Regions from separate parts of the Citrobacter sp. MNAZ 1397 genome, predicted to be linked through region 2. Evidence: predicted binding sites of a transcription regulator. Region 2 holds the regulator's gene; each other region holds the start of a gene.
The links. Region 2 encodes PurR, which represses purine synthesis genes. Its sites were predicted from a motif close to CANGCAAACGTTTGCNTG; they were not measured.
Positions count from the first base shown of each region.

Region 1: the regulator PurR is predicted to act here: its motif matches at 1,616-1,633, upstream of carA (glutamine-hydrolyzing carbamoyl-phosphate synthase small subunit).
Region 3: the regulator PurR is predicted to act here: its motif matches at 1,921-1,938, upstream of purM (phosphoribosylformylglycinamidine cyclo-ligase).

Region 1 is NZ_JAKIVH010000002.1:346,525-349,806, reverse strand. Features, by position in the region: gene carB (carbamoyl-phosphate synthase large subunit) at 1-227, opposite strand, end outside; gene carA (glutamine-hydrolyzing carbamoyl-phosphate synthase small subunit) at 247-1,395, opposite strand; gene dapB (4-hydroxy-tetrahydrodipicolinate reductase) at 1,852-2,673, opposite strand; gene L2097_RS16385 (alanyl-tRNA editing protein) at 2,944-3,282, opposite strand, start outside.
Region 2 is NZ_JAKIVH010000001.1:1,049,003-1,052,284, forward strand. Features, by position in the region: gene punR (DNA-binding transcriptional activator PunR) at 1-908, shown strand, start outside; gene purR (HTH-type transcriptional repressor PurR) at 925-1,950, opposite strand; gene cydH (cytochrome bd-I oxidase subunit CydH) at 2,249-2,338, shown strand; gene L2097_RS04830 (MFS transporter) at 2,505-3,282, shown strand, end outside.
Region 3 is NZ_JAKIVH010000001.1:141,710-144,991, reverse strand. Features, by position in the region: gene uraA (uracil permease) at 1-865, opposite strand, end outside; gene upp (uracil phosphoribosyltransferase) at 1,140-1,766, opposite strand; gene purM (phosphoribosylformylglycinamidine cyclo-ligase) at 2,044-3,081, shown strand; gene purN (phosphoribosylglycinamide formyltransferase) at 3,078-3,282, shown strand, end outside.

The DNA.
Region 1 (3,282 bases), on a different contig from region 2:
TTGCGTACCACTTCCCAGTGGATCGGCTCAATATAAGTTGCATCCGCCATTTCCGGGTCGGTCATGATCGTCGCCGGGTTGGAGTTCACCAGAATGACGCGGTACCCCTCTTCACGCAGCGCTTTACACGCCTGCGCACCGGAGTAGTCGAACTCACACGCCTGACCGATGACAATCGGACCGGCGCCAAGGATCAGGATGCTTTTTATGTCTGTACGTTTTGGCATGGCTCTTTTTCGCTCCTGATTATTTAGCAGACTGACGGTATTGCTCAATTAACTCGATAAAATGGTCGAACAGCGGCGCTGCATCGTGCGGACCGGGGCTCGCCTCAGGGTGGCCCTGGAAGCTGAATGCCGGTTTGTCCGTGCGATGAATCCCCTGCAGGGTGCCATCAAACAGCGACTTGTGCGTAACGCGCAGGTTGGCAGGCATGGAGGCTTCATCTACCGCAAAACCATGGTTCTGTGCGGTAATCATCACCGTGTTGTTATCGATATCTTTTACCGGGTGGTTGCCGCCGTGGTGACCGAACTTCATCTTCACGGTTTTTGCGCCGCTCGCCAGCGCCAGCAGCTGATGGCCGAGGCAGATGCCGAATACCGGGATATCGGTCTCAAGGAATTTCTCGATCGCGTCAATGGCGTAATCACACGGTGCCGGGTCGCCAGGGCCGTTAGAGAGGAAGATACCGTCCGGATTCATTTTCAGGACGTCTTCTGCGGAGGTTTTCGCCGGGACCACCGTCAGGCGGCAGCCGCGGTCCACCAGCATACGCAGAATGTTACGTTTCGCGCCGAAATCGTAGGCCACCACGTGCAGCGGCAGCTCATCTTCTTTTTTCGCTTCCGGCAGTTCGCCTTTCAGTGTCCAGCTCCCCTGCGTCCAGCTATACGGCTCGGCAGTCGTCACCTCTTTCGCCAAATCCATACCGTTCAGCCCCGGGAAGCTTTTCGCTTTTTCCAGCGCCAGCGCAGCATCCAGATTGTCCCCGGCGATGATGCAGCCGTTCTGCGCGCCCTTTTCACGCAGCAGACGCGTTAATTTACGGGTATCGATATCGGCAATCGCCACGATGTTGTGGCGTTTCAGGTATGAAGAGAGATCTTCGGTATTGCGGTAGTTGCTGGCAATCAGCGGCAGATCGCGAATGACCAGACCTTGCGCATGTACCTGAGAGGATTCTTCATCAGCGGCATTGGTGCCGACATTGCCGATATGAGGATAAGTAAGGGTGACGATTTGGCGGGAGTAGGAAGGATCAGTGAGGATTTCTTGATAACCGGTCATTGAAGTATTGAAAACGACTTCCCCAACCGCCGAACCTGTTGCCCCTATGGCCCGACCGTAAAACTGGGTTCCGTCTTCCAGAACCAATAGCGCTGACTTAATCAAAACATCCTCCAGAGAATATTCACTCACTTTATTTGCATATTAATTCAATTATGAGCCTTGAATCAATGCAAATTTGCGTAACCGCGAATTTTTTGCAAACGGCGGCATTCTGGAGACATGAAGGGTAAAAGTCAACTTATAGCGCATCTTTTTCATGTCTTTTTGCGCCCCAGAAAAGAATAGCATGATTTAGAGGGCAAAAAGATCACATTTCCGGAGAGAGGAAAACGCTTGCGTCGCCATAAAACTGGTTATCTCTAGCTTGCCTTCATAAAATGTGGACCAGACGGTCAAAATTTACATTTCAGCAACTAAAATAAGAATTAAGATGGATATTAATGGAGATCTAAATGAGGAAATATGAAGAAACAGGCAAAATAAAAGGGCAATAAAATATTGCCCTATGCAATCAAGATATTACGACTGCAACAACCACATCACGATGGGTAATAACTCTTACAAATTGTTCAGATCCAGCACATCTCGCATATCAAAAAGGCCGGTTTCTTTGTTTTTTAGCCATAAAGCTGAGCGAACGGCGCCATTGGCAAACGTCATTCGGCTTGACGCTTTATGACTAATTTCAACACGTTCGCCGAGATCAGCGAACATCGCTGTATGTTCGCCGACAATGTCGCCCGCACGGACGGTAGCAAAACCAATTGTGCCCGGTACGCGTTCGCCGGTATGGCCTTCACGTGCATAAACAGCACAATCTTTTAAATCTTTATTCAGCGCATGGGCAATAGACTCTCCCATGGCCAACGCGGTCCCCGACGGCGCATCCACTTTATAGCGATGATGAGCTTCGATAATTTCAATATCGGTGTAATTCCCCATCACCTTCGCCGCTTTTTCCAGCAGCTTAAGCATCACGTTCACGCCAACGCTGAAATTCGCGGCGAAGACAATGGCAATCTCTTGCGACGCATCGCGAATTGCCGCTTTACCTGCGTCGTCAAACCCGGTTGTACCGATAATCATCCCTTTGTGGTGCTGGCGACAAAACGCCAGGTGTACCAGGGTCCCTTCCGGACGGGTGAAATCGATCAGTACATCAAAATCGTCTTTTACCGCCTGCAAATCACTGCTCACAGTAACGCCTGTGGTACCCACGCCAGCGAGCTCTCCTGCATCGCTACCCAGCAGGGAAGAACCTTCTCGCTCCAGCGCTGCGCCAAGCGCGACGCCATCCATCTGCAGGGTTGCCTGAATTAACTGGCGGCCCATACGCCCACCGGCGCCCGCGATGGCTACGCGGATTTGTGCATCATGCATAGTTGTACTCTTTTGTTAATGAAATGCTGAAAATCGTTCTCAGATTAACCAGCCCACGTCGGGGCTACCAGCCGAAAACACCGATAATTAGAATTAAATGATAAACAGCGGGAAATATCAGTAAAAGACATGAGTTCGCATGTTGCGATTTGACCAGCAAAACCCACAGAAGACGCTGAGCATTGGTATTCTAATAAGATTTTCCGCTGCGGCGGTGCGCTATCACCTCGTATATTGCTGAGCAATAACTCACTGCACGTCAGCGAACGGTCAGCTTTCGTCCACCGTATAGCTGACAACCAGCTGTCCTTTTTTCATTTTGACACCGGTAAGCGTGATTTGCCCGATGTCACGCAACGAGCAAACATGGGTACCGCCACAGCCATAGGCGGGCAATTCGCCAAAGCGAACCTGCCGCTTCCCTTCATAAAAATCAATGTGTCGCGGCAAATTTTCATCTATCCATGCGCTGATTTTTCCCGTCAGCAGCTCCGCAGTGATACTCCCGCGACCGCTAAATGTGATGCGTCCTTCCCCAGGCCAGTGATGGGCTTTAACAGGTTGCCAGCCGAACGCTTCGCCTGCCGTGCCAATCAGATGCCCCGCCGA
Region 2 (3,282 bases):
GGTCAGAATATTCCCTTGAAGTGGTTGATGCCGTGGCCCGAAATGGCAGCTTTAGCGGTGCGGCGCAGGAGTTACATCGTGTGCCTTCTGCGGTCAGCTATACCGTACGTCAACTTGAAGAGTGGCTGGCGGTGCCGTTGTTTGAACGACGTCATCGGGATGTCGAATTGACGCCCGCTGGCGTGTGGTTTTTGAAAGAGGGTCGTTCTGTTATCAAAAAAATGCAGATCACCCGTCAACAGTGTCAGCAAATTGCCAACGGCTGGCGGGGGCAGTTATCCATCGCCGTTGATAACATCGTTAAACCGGAACGTACGCGGCAGATGATTGTCGATTTCTATCGCCATTTTAGCGATGTCGAACTGCTGGTTTCCCAGGAGGTGTTTAACGGTGTGTGGGATGCCCTGGCCGATGGACGTGTTGAACTGGCTATCGGCGCAACCCAGGCGATCCCGGTCGGGGGTCGTTATACCTTTCGCGATATGGGCATGTTGAGCTGGAAATGCGTGGTCGCTCGCCATCATCCGCTGGCGGCGATGGCATCGCCGCTCAGTGATGATACGTTACGGAACTGGCCATCTCTGGTACGCGAAGATACCTCCCGTTCGCTGCCTAAACGCATCACCTGGCTTTTGGATAATCAGAAGCGGGTCGTCGCGCCTGACTGGGAATCATCTGCGGCCTGCTTGTCTGCCGGGCTGTGTATCGGGATGGTGCCTGCGCATTTCGCCCGACCGTGGATTGATCGCGGTGAGTGGGTTGCGCTGGCACTCGAAAATCCTTTCCCGGACGCCGCCTGTTGTCTGACCTGGCAGCAGAATGACGCTTCACCGGCGCTGAGCTGGTTACTGGATTATCTGGGCGACAGCGAAACGCTGAACAGGGAATGGCTGCGGGAGCAGGAATGAACTGCTCCCGGCAGGATCAACGGCGATAGTCGCGGAAAGGACCGTCGGCAACCGAGCGGCGTTCAATCAGGCGTGGATGCACTTCAATAGACTGCGACTCTTCACGCTTGTTTACTATGCGGTCCAACAGCATGTTAAACGCGGTTTCACCCAGCGAGTCTTTCGGTTGGTGGATAGTCGTCAGTGAAGGGGTAAAGAAACGTGAATTGCGCACATTATCATAACCGATCACCGAAATATCCTGCGGCACGCGCAGACCCATTTCATCGGCCGCGCACAACGCGCCCATCGCCATAATGTCACCACCGCAGAATACCGCGGTCGGGCGAGAAGACTGGGTCAATATCTGTTGCATTGCACGATAGCCAGACTCCGGCTCAAAATCACCCTGCACAATCCAGCTTTCCGGTACGGTGATGTGGGCCTCTTCCATCGCTTTCATAAAGCCGCTAAGACGACCCGCGCCCGTGTTGCGCTCTAATGGCCCAGGGATAACGCCAATCTCGCGATGGCCCCGTTCAATCAGGTAACGACCAGCCATATAGCCGCCGGCAAAGGCGTTATCGATTACCGTATCGGTAAAATCGGCTTTTGCTTCACCCCAGTCCATTACCACCATAGGAATGTGGCGATACTCTTCCAGCATGCTGAGTAGCGATTCCGGATATTCAGAACACATGACCAGCAGGCCATCGACACGTTTTTGCGCCATCATGGACAGATAGGCGCGCTGTTTTTCCAGGTTGTTCCAGGCATTGCCGAGAATAAGGGTGTAGCCTTTCTGGAAACAATTTTTCTCGACTGCTTCAATGATCTCGGCGAAATAAGCCGCTTCGCTACTGGTCGCCAGCAAGCCAATAGATTTGGTGTGATTAACTTTCAAACTGCGGGCAACCGCGCTGGGAGAGTAGTGTAACTCTTTAATCGCTGCCCAGACCGCGTTACGCGTCTCTTCTGCAACGAAACGCGTCTTGTTAATTACATGTGATACGGTTGTGGTGGAAACGTTTGCTCGCTTCGCTACGTCTTTAATCGTTGCCATCAGATCTTACTCCAGACCATATCGTAAACTCCTGATAATACATAAGGTAAACGTTTGCCTTCCATCACCCTGTACCCATAGAAGGGATTGCAATACGCCGGGAAAAAGACACTGGACGTCAGGAGGGGAGTCAATGGCCGGTACGCTAATAAATTTAGCGTCGAATTTTGTCTGATCTTGGCCAAAAGGGGAAGTGCTAAAACGTGTATCACTCTAAATCCTGCAAGATTTTTACGTTTATTTGTGCAAAAATGCGTTACATCACTTTTTGTGTGGGAATTAATAAGGAGAAAAATTGATGAGCACCGACCTGAAGTTTTCTTTAGTAACTACCGTAATTGTACTTGCTCTGATTGTTGCTGGCGGACTGACTGCCGCACTGCATTGATTTATCCCGGGGGAGAGCCCTCTTTCCCCCGTCTCTCTCCCCGATTGTCATCAAATTGGCAATAGTCTTTTCCCATTTCGCTAACTTCTGTTTTTTGTGATTAATGTCATACTTTTGACTTCTGTGACGGTGTCGCGCGTCGACACGGCAATTCCGGAGTCTATTTATGAAGATCAATTTCCCACTGCTTGCCCTGGCGATTGGCGCTTTCGGCATCGGTACGACCGAATTTTCACCCATGGGGTTACTCCCCGTTATCGCCCAGGGCGTGGATGTCTCGATCCCGGCAGCGGGTATGCTTATTAGCGCCTATGCCATTGGCGTCATGGTTGGCGCACCGTTAATGACGTTGCTGCTTTCACATCGGGGGCGACGTAATGCGCTGGTATTTCTGATGGCGATTTTTACCCTCGGGAACGTACTGTCGGCGCTTTCACCTGATTACACAACATTAATGCTCTCGCGGATCATTACCAGTCTGAACCATGGCGCTTTCTTTGGGCTTGGTTCTGTGGTGGCCGCAAGCGTGGTGGCAAAAGAAAAACAGGCCAGCGCAGTGGCCACTATGTTTATGGGGCTGACTATCGCCAATATCGGCGGTGTGCCTGCAGCAACCTGGCTGGGCGGGGCGATTGGCTGGCGCATGTCGTTCCTTGCCACTGCGGGGCTGGGTATCATAGCTATGGTCAGTCTCTACTTTTCATTGCCGAAAGGTCGCGCCGGTGAACGTCCTGATGTGCGCAAAGAACTGGCAGTATTAATGCGTCCTCAGGTGGTTTCCGCGTTGCTGACGACGGTTCTGGGGGCCGGGGCGATGTTCACGCTTTATACCTACATTTCACCGGTACTGCACCGTATTACCGATGCCACGCCTGCGTTTATCACCGCAATGCTGGTACTGGTGGGCGTTGGATTCTCCATCGGCAACTACCTTGGCGGTAAGC
Region 3 (3,282 bases), 910 kb from region 2:
CATAGGTGGTGTTCGGGGTTGAGCCGAAGAAACCGGAAATAATCGTTGAGAAGCCATTGGCAAACATGGAACGGTGCAGGCCTGGGTCACGGATCAGATCGCGTTTCACGATGTTTGCGGTAACGACCAGGTGGCCCACGTGCTCAGCAATCACCACCAGCGCCGCAGGCAAAATGGTGAAGATAGCAAACCATTCGAAACGCGGCGTATAGAAGGTTGGCAGCGCGAACCAGTGCGCATTGGCAATCGGCGTAGTATCAACCACACCCATCGCAAACGACAGCGCATAACCAGCCAGCACACCGATCAGAATCGGGATTATCGCCATAAAACCACGAAACAGTACGGAACCAAATACGGTCACACCCAGCGTTACCATAGAGATGAGGACGGTTCTGGAATCAGCAGACTGACCTTCCGCAGGCAGCAAACCGGCCATATTGGCAGCGACGCCGGCCAGTTCCAGACCGATGACGGCAACGATTGCGCCCATTGCCGCAGGCGGGAACATTACATCCAGCCAGCCGGTGCCCGCTTTCTTCACGATGAAGGAGACAATGCAAAACAGCACGCCGCACATGATAAAGCCACCCAGCGCCACTTCGTAGCCCAGCGGCAGAAGCAACAGTACCGGCGAAATAAACGCAAAGCTCGATCCCAGGTAAGCCGGAATTTTGCCCTTACAGATAAAGAGATAAAGCAGCGTCCCGATACCATTAAACAACAGTACGGTGGCCGGATTAATATGAAACAGGATTGGCACCAGCACGGTTGCGCCAAACATAGCGAACAAGTGCTGCAAACTAAGCGGGATTGTCTGTAAAAGCGGCGGTCTTTCACTCACCCCGATAGCACGGCGCGTCATAGTGTTTTCCTCTGAGTGTTGTTGTTTATCCCCGTCACCCTTCTGGTCGCAGGTGCGTTGGCCGTACTCGTTCACCCGAAGCACTTACCAGAGTAAGATAATCAGGATTCGCTCGTGTGCCGCCTGCCTGCAATTCGAATTGTTTAGGGTATATGTTCCGCTCATCACGCATGCTGCAGTTTTGTGGACTGCATCATGAAATCAGGCGGATTCTGTTCTGGTTTACGCCAAAAAAAAGCCGACTTTCAAAGTCGGCTTTTGATTTTTAAAGCATTTATTTCGTACCAAAGATTTTGTCGCCGGCATCGCCGAGGCCCGGAATAATGTATCCGTGCTCATTGAGGCCCTTGTCAATGGACGCGGTGTACAGCTCAACATCCGGGTGCGCTTTCTCCAGCGCAGCGAGGCCTTCCGGGGCAGCAACCAGCACCAGCACTTTGATGCTGTGGCAGCCTGCGTTTTTCAGCAGGTCGATGGTGGCAATCATAGAACCGCCCGTTGCCAGCATCGGGTCAACGACCAGCGCCATACGCTCGTCGATGTTAGAAACCAGTTTCTGGAAGTACGGCACCGGCTCCAGGGTCTCTTCATTACGATAGATACCCACCACGCTGATGCGCGCGCTCGGAACGTGTTCCAGCACCCCTTCCATCATGCCCAGACCGGCACGCAGAATAGGGACGACGGTGATTTTTTTGCCTTTGATTTGTTCGACTTCTACCGGGCCATTCCAGCCTTCGATAGTCACACGTTCAGTTTCCAGATCGGCGGTCGCTTCATAGGTCAGCAGACTACCGACTTCCGAGGCGAGTTCACGAAAGCGTTTGGTGCTGATGTCATTTTCACGCATCAGGCCCAGCTTGTGTTTGACGAGTGGGTGTTTTACTTCCACGACCTTCATACTCTTCTCCTTCCCCAAAACGGTGGCAGCCACAAAAAAAATCGCCGGATTATACCGCTTTTTCTCCGCCACGCTACAGGTGCGGCGTTGATCCGGATCAAACAGACTGGAAAAGAGTATACCGTAAGAATCCTCAACGGCCTGAAATAATGGACTCGCAAACGTTTGCCTTCACTGTTAGAATTGCGCCGAATTTTATTTCCAAAACCGGATTAGTTCGGGTAACAGCCTGAAATATGACGGGTGAACCGCAAGCAAACGCGTGGGGACTCAAGCAGTGACCGATAAAACCTCTCTTAGCTACAAAGATGCCGGTGTTGATATTGACGCAGGCAATGCTCTGGTTGACCGAATCAAAGGTGTGGTGAAGAAAACCCGTCGTCCGGAAGTCATGGGCGGTCTGGGCGGCTTCGGCGCGCTGTGCGCATTGCCGCAAAAATATCGTGAGCCAGTACTGGTTTCCGGCACTGACGGCGTAGGTACCAAACTGCGTCTGGCGATGGATCTAAAACGTCACGACAGCATCGGCATCGATCTGGTGGCCATGTGCGTGAATGACCTGGTCGTTCAGGGCGCAGAGCCGCTGTTTTTCCTCGACTATTACGCAACCGGCAAACTGGATGTCGACACCGCAGCCAGCGTTATCAACGGTATCGCGGAAGGCTGTCTGCAGTCGGGCTGTGCGCTGGTAGGCGGCGAAACCGCTGAAATGCCGGGCATGTACCATGGCGAAGATTACGATGTTGCCGGTTTCTGTGTTGGCGTCGTTGAAAAATCAGAGATCATTGACGGTTCCAGCGTGGCCGACGGCGATGTCCTGATTGCACTGGCGTCCAGCGGTCCACACTCCAACGGCTACTCTCTGGTACGTAAAGTCATCGAAGTAAGCGGTTGCGACCCTGAGACGACACAGCTTGAAGGCAAATCCCTGGCCGATCACTTGTTGGCCCCGACCCGCATCTATGTGAAATCGATCCTTGAGCTGATTGAAAACGCAGACGTGCACGCTATCGCACATCTGACCGGCGGCGGCTTCTGGGAAAATATCCCGCGCGTACTTCCGGACAACACCCAGGCGGTGATCGACGAGTCTTCCTGGCAATGGCCGGCCGTCTTCAACTGGCTGCAAACGGCGGGCAACGTCAGCCGTCATGAGATGTATCGCACCTTTAACTGTGGTGTCGGTATGGTTATCGCCCTGCCTGCTGATGAAGCAGATAAAGCCATCGCATTCCTGAATGCCAAAGGTGAAAACGCGTGGAAAATCGGTATCATCAAAGCATCCGATTCCAGTGAACGCGTGGTCATTGAATGAAAAACATTGTGGTGCTCATTTCCGGCAACGGAAGCAATTTGCAGGCGATAATTGATGCCTGCAAGCAGAAGAAAATCAATGGCACCATCCGGGCAGTATTCAGTAACAAAGCCGACGCATTCGGCCTTGAGCGTGCGCGGGAAGCCAATATTCCCGCCCATGCGCTTCTTGCCTCTCAGTTTGCCAGTCGCGAAGCATTTG